Linked DNA regions of Aquibium oceanicum. The protein of the gene in region 1 binds, or shares a complex with, the protein of each later gene. Links are inferred from orthologs where the notes say so. Each region holds a gene or a part of one and is shown in the gene's direction. Other genes may lie near its edges.

What was found.
Region 2: the proteins of tsaB (region 1) and tsaD are in contact, whole or in part, in a solved structure (PDB 4WQ4), measured with the Escherichia coli proteins. The link is inferred for Aquibium oceanicum from one-to-one orthologs.

What each region holds. Positions count from the first base shown.
Region 1 is NZ_CP018171.1:707,527-710,556, forward strand. The notes cover bases 47-2,761. They hold tsaB (tRNA (adenosine(37)-N6)-threonylcarbamoyltransferase complex dimerization subunit type 1 TsaB), read left to right. Parts: upstream 47-921; coding sequence 922-1,602; downstream 1,603-2,761. Other genes in these bases: BSQ44_RS03545 (malate synthase G), read left to right, coding at 47-793; BSQ44_RS03555 (GNAT family N-acetyltransferase), read left to right, coding at 1,602-2,096; olsA (lyso-ornithine lipid O-acyltransferase), read left to right, coding at 2,150-2,761. Also shown: more of BSQ44_RS03545, read left to right, coding at 1-46; more of olsA, read left to right, coding at 2,762-2,956. UniProt on the Escherichia coli protein: Required for the formation of a threonylcarbamoyl group on adenosine at position 37 (t(6)A37) in tRNAs that read codons beginning with adenine.
Region 2 is NZ_CP018171.1:168,549-171,692, reverse strand. Bases 316-3,144 are described here. They hold tsaD (tRNA (adenosine(37)-N6)-threonylcarbamoyltransferase complex transferase subunit TsaD), read left to right. Parts: upstream 316-1,089; coding sequence 1,090-2,199; downstream 2,200-3,144. Other genes in these bases: BSQ44_RS00830 (NAD(P)H-dependent glycerol-3-phosphate dehydrogenase), read left to right, coding at 2,196-3,144; hemC (hydroxymethylbilane synthase), read right to left, coding at 316-1,008. In the rest of the region: BSQ44_RS00845 (uroporphyrinogen-III synthase), read right to left, coding at 1-74; more of hemC, read right to left, coding at 79-315.

The sequences.
Region 1 (3,030 bases):
CGACGAGATCCATACCTCGATGGAAGCAGGCCCGATGATCCGCAAGGGCGACATGAAGCAGGCTGCCTGGATCCAGGCCTACGAGAACTGGAACGTCGACATCGGCCTCGAATGCGGCCTCGCTGGCCACGCGCAGATCGGCAAGGGCATGTGGGCCATGCCCGACCTGATGGCGGCGATGCTGGAACAGAAGATCGGGCATCCGAAAGCCGGCGCCAATACGGCCTGGGTGCCTTCGCCGACGGCCGCGACGCTGCATGCCACGCACTATCACAAGGTCGACGTGGCCGAGGTGCAGTCGGGACTGAAGAAGCGGGGCCGAGCGAAGCTTGACGATATCCTGTCGGTGCCGGTCGCCGTGCGGCCCAACTGGACGCCGGACGAGGTCCAGAAGGAACTCGACAACAACGCCCAGGGCATTCTGGGCTACGTGGTGCGCTGGATCGACCAGGGCGTCGGTTGCTCGAAGGTGCCCGACATCAACGATGTCGGCCTTATGGAGGACCGCGCGACGCTGCGCATCTCCTCGCAGCACATGGCGAACTGGCTCCACCACGGCGTGTGCACGAAGGAACAGGTCACAGAGACGCTGAAGCGCATGGCGGCGGTAGTCGATCGCCAGAACGCCGGCGATCCGCTCTACCGCCCGATGGCGCCGGACTTTGAAAACTCGATCGCCTTCCAGGCCGCCTGCGACCTCGTTTTCAAGGGACGCGAGCAGCCCAACGGCTACACCGAACCGGTTCTGCACGCCCGCAGGCTGGAACTGAAGGCGCGCGACCGGGCAGGCTGACGGCGGAGCCGGCCAGCCGGTCCACTGGGTTCCCATCAATGCGGCGCCGGCTGACGGTTTGACGTGACACGGCCACGCACTTTCTTCCGCTTGTCCGGCGGGCGATCTTTCACTACCGATTTCCGGCGATGAAACTGCTTGCGATCGACACCGCTGCCGAACTGTGCGCCGCATGCGTCTATGACAGCGACGGCGCGCGCGAACTCGGCCGCGAGGTGCTGGACATCGGCAAGGGACATGCGGAAACCCTCATGGGCGTGGTGGAAAAAGCGCTCGCGGCCGCCGGGGCGGGGTATCCCGAGCTGGATGCCGTCGCCGTCTCGGTCGGCCCTGGCTCGTTCACCGGGGTTCGCATAGGGGTTGCCACCGCGAGGGGTCTGGCGCTGGCTCTCGGAGTCCCGGCGATCGGCGTGACGACCCTGGCCGGCCTCGCTCTCGAAGCGCGGCACGCCTTTCCTGGGCGGAGCGTGATGTCCGTTCTCGACGCGAAGCGGGAGGAACTCTACGTCGCGGTGCATGACGCCGATGGCGCGGTCCTCGTCCCGCCCTCGATCCTGCACGTGCAGGAAGCGGTGCAACTGGCACGCGGGCATGGTCTCGTCTTGACAGGCTCCGGCGTGGATCTCGTCCGGCAGGCGGGGAACGCCGACATGGAGATCGCGGGCCGTGCCAGGACCGCGGACATCGCCAGCTATGCCGCGCTTGCAGCGTTGGAAGGGCCGGACGCCGAGAAGCCAAGGCCGGTCTATCTGCGCGGCGCGGATGCGCGCCCGCAGGAAGGTTTCGCCCTGCCGAGAAGGACCGCGTGATGCGGGTGCCCTTCATCAACGGCAGGAAGCGGGAGTTCCTGATCGATCCGCTCGCAACCCGCGACACCGCCGCGATGGCCGTGCTGCACCGGGAGGATTTTTCCAGGCCCTGGACGTCGGTCGAGTTCGCCGGCCTTCTCGCCCAGGAGACGGTGTTCGGCTTCGCGGCGCGCGAGATCGGCCGGCCGGCCGCGCTGCCGGCGGGCTTCGTGCTCGCGCGCCAGGCGGCCGGCGAGGCCGAGATCCTGACGATCACGGTCGCGCGTTCCTTTCGCCGCGGCGGTCTGGGATGGGCCTTGATGGACGCCGTGCTGCGCGAACTCTACCACCAGCGCGCCGAGGCGCTCTTCCTCGAGGTCGACGAGACGAACCACGCCGCCGTGGCGCTCTACCGGCGGATGCGTTTCCGGGAAGTGGCCAAGCGCCCTGCATACTACAGCCAGCCCGGCGTGCCGCCGACGACGGCCCTCGTCATGCGCCGCGATCTTCGCTAGGTCGACACCGGGCCGAGTATTCGCGTCGACCCGGCGGAGGGAAGCGGGCAGGCATGATCGGATGGGCGAGGACGGGGCTGGTTCTGCTCTGCGTGGTCGTCGCGAGCCTGGTCGGGATTCCGCTGCAGATCCTGGCGCTACGGACCGGCATTCCGCATCCTGGAACGATCCCCCGGCTCTTCCATGCGATGGTTCGGCGGCTCTTGGGAATCTCCGTCCGTGTCTCCGGTCGGCCATCCGGAGACCGTCCGTTGCTGCTCGTGGCCAATCACGTCTCGTGGACCGACATCGTCATCCTGAGCTCGCTCGCGCCGATGAGCTTCGTGGCGAAGTCCGACATGGCGACCTGGCCGGTCTTCGGCCTGTTCGCCAAGCTTCAGCGCAGCGTCTTTGTCGAACGTGAGCGCGCCCGGACATCGCACAAGCAGGCGAACGAACTGGGCGAACGGCTCGCCGAGGGCACGGTCATGGTGCTTTTCGCGGAAGGCACGACGTCGGATGGAAACATCGTGCTGCCGTTCAAGAGTACACTCTTCGGGGCAGCACAGGCGGCGCTCGCGAGCGAGACCGGCAGGCGTCTCGACATCCGCACGGTCCACATCCAGCCGGTGACCATCGCCTATACGAGGCTTCAGGGCATGCCGATGGGCAGGTTTCATCGCATGCATGCCGCCTGGATCGGCGACAGCGATCTCGTGCCGCATCTCGGTGCGCTGATCCGCGAGGGCGGGATGGATGTCGAAGTGCACTTCGACGAGCCGATCCCCTTCACGGCCCGCAGCAAGCGAAAGGATGTCGCGCTGGAGATCGAAGCCATTGTCCGCGCTCGAATGGCGGGCGTACTTCGAAACCCCCGGTGAGTTTCCGCAAGTCTGCCGCGACCGCATAATTCTACGTGACGTTGCGTAATTAACTCAAATTTTAGCCGGCGCAC
Region 2 (3,144 bases), 540 kb from region 1 along the record:
TGCCCGAGCGCTCTCAGCCGCTTCGCCGTCGCCGAAGCACCCGGCTCCGGCCGTGTGACCAGGACCCGCGCCACGCGCTCACGACCAGTCTTCGAAGAACCCTGCTCCGGCCTGGGCGCGGACGCGCATGCCGGCATCGTGCCCGATCGCCTCGGCATCAGCGCTCGCGCCCTCGCCGGCGACGTCGTGTGCCTCGCTGCCATCCGGCCGCAGGATCATGCCTCTAAAGTGCAGCTTATTGCCGTCGACCACCGCGTGGCCGGCGATCGGCGTGCGGCAGGAGCCGTCGAGCGCGGCGAGGAAGGCCCGCTCGCAGGCGAGCGCGATGCCCGTGTCGCGATGCGCGATCGGCGCCAGCATGGCCTCCACCCGCGCGTCGTCCTCGCGGCATTCGATGCAGATGGCGCCCTGACCGGGGGCAGGGAGAAAATCGGTCTCCGGTAAGATGCTGGTCGCGACATGCTCCAGCCCGAGCCTCCTCAGCCCGGCCTGCGCGAGGAGCGTGGCGTCCACGACGCCGTCGGCGAGCTTCCTCAGCCGCGTCTGCACGTTGCCGCGATACATCACCACCTTCAGGTCCGGACGCAGGCGCCTGATCTGCGCCTGGCGCCGCAGCGAGGACGAACCGACGGTGGCGCCCCGCGGCAGGTCGGCGAGCGCGGCCACGTCGCGGCCAATGAAGGCGTCACGCACGTCCTCGCGTTCGAGGAAGACGGCGAGCTTCAAGCCGGTCGGCAGGATCGTCGGCATGTCCTTGGAGGAGTGCACGGCGATGTCGATGCGGCCGTCGAGCATCGCCTCCTCGATCTCCTTGGTGAAGAGCCCCTTGCCGCCAGCCTCCGACAGCGGCCGGTCCTGGATGCGGTCGCCGCTGGTCGAGATCACCTCGATCTCGAACGCCTCCTCCGGCAATCCGTGCGCGGCCATCAGCCGGGCGCGCGTCTCGCTCGCCTGGGCGAGTGCCAGGGCGCTTCCGCGCGTACCGATCCTCAAGGGCCGAGTTTGCATCCGTCACCGTCCGTGTTAACCCGCGCCGGTCGCGGTCCAACCTCCGCGTCTTCCTATCGGCGAAAGGATTTTGGGGCAATCATGCTGCCTCCGATTGGCGAGATAAGGGTGCTCGGCATCGAGACGAGCTGCGACGAGACCGCGGCTTCCGTCGTCGCGTGGCGCGATGGGGAGATGCCGCGCATCCTCTCCACCATCGTGCTGAGCCAGCTCGAGGAGCACGCGGCCTTCGGTGGCGTGGTGCCGGAGATCGCCGCGCGCGCCCATGTCGAGGCGCTGGACGGCATCGTCGAGGCGGCGCTGGCCGAGGCCGGCGTCGCACTGTCCGATGTCGATGCCATTGCGGCAACGGCCGGTCCGGGCCTCATCGGCGGGCTGCTGGTCGGCATGATGTCGGCCAAGGCGATCGCCGCTGCGTCGGGCAAGCGGCTGATCCCGATCAACCACCTTGAGGGCCATGCGCTCTCCGCGCGGCTGCTCGACGACGTCGCATTTCCCTACCTGATGCTGCTCGTCTCGGGCGGGCATACGCAGATCTTGCTGGTGCGCGGACCGGGCGACTACGCGCGCTGGGCCTCCACCATCGACGACGCCATCGGCGAGGCCTTCGACAAGACGGCCAAGCTGCTCGGGCTGCCCTATCCCGGCGGGCCTAACGTCGAGCGCGTGGCCCTGACCGGAGACGCGCATCGCTTCGACTTCCCGCATCCGCTGAAGGGCGAGGCGCGGCCGGACTTTTCCTTTTCCGGCCTGAAGACCGCAGTCAGGCAGGCCGCGACCGCCATCGCCCCACTCGCCGACCAAGACGTCGCCGACATCGCCGCTTCCTTCCAGCGCGCGGTTGTGGAGACGCTGGCCGACCGGGTCGCCCGCAGCCTCGAACGCTTCCGCAACGAGTACCCGCAGGCGAAGAGCCCGACGCTGATCGTGGCCGGCGGCGTCGCCGCCAACGGCCCGATCCGCGCCGCACTGCTTTCGCTCTGCGAACGCCTGGGCTTCGACTTCGTCGCCCCGCCTCCGGCGCTCTGCACCGACAACGCCGCCATGATCGCCTGGGCCGGCATCGAGCGGATGCGGGCAGGGCTCGCGGAGGAGGGCGATCCGATGGCCATGGCGCCGCGCTCGCGCTGGCCGCTGGATGCGAACGCTGCGCCGCTGGTCGGTGCCGGCAAGCGGGGCGCCAAGGCATGAGCGGCGGAGCTCGCATCGCAGTGCTCGGCGGCGGAGCGTGGGGTACCGCGCTGGCGCAGACGCTCTGCATGGCGGGCAACACGGTGCGGCTCTGGGCGCGCGACGCGGCCAACGTCGAGGCCATCAACCACGACCATGCCAACCCGCGCTATCTGCCGGGGATCGGACTGCATGAGGCGCTGACGGCTTCGGGCGATGCGGGGTCGGCGCTGCGGGGCGTCGAGTGCGTGCTCGCGGTCGTTCCGGCGCAGACCATGCGCATCGTTCTCGAAACAGTCGCGCCACTCCTCCCAAACGACGTGCCCGTCGTGCTCTGCGCCAAGGGCATCGAGGCGAGCACTGGCCAACTTCTTTCGGAGGTTGCGCGGGAAGTACTGCCGGAAAGCCCTGTCGCGGCGCTCTCGGGGCCGAGCTTCGCGCACGACGTCGCGGCGGGACTGCCGACCGCCGTCACCGTCGCCGCGGAGGATCTCGGCACCGCCGACCGGCTCGCAACGCTGCTGTCCACCCCCAGCCTGCGCTGCTATTCCAGCGACGATCTCGTCGGTGTCGAGGTCGGCGGTGCGCTGAAGAACGTGCTCGCCATCGCGGCCGGCGCGGTCGCGGGCGCGGGGCTCGGCGCCAGCGCTCAGGCCTCGCTGGTGACGCGCGGCTTCGTGGAACTGCGCCGCATCGCCGAATCCTTCGGCGCCCGGCCGGAGACGCTGATGGGGCTTTCCGGCCTGGGCGACCTCATCCTCACCTGCGGCTCGGGCCAGTCGCGCAACTTCTCCTATGGGCACGCGGTCGGGCGTGGCCAGCCGGTCGCGAACCTGCCGCTGGCGGAAGGCGTGGCGACTGCCGGCATCGCCTGGACGATCGCGCAAGAGCGCAGGCTCGACGCGCCGATCACGCAAAGCGTGGTGATGCTCCTTGACCAAAGGATCACGGTGCGCGAAGCGGTAT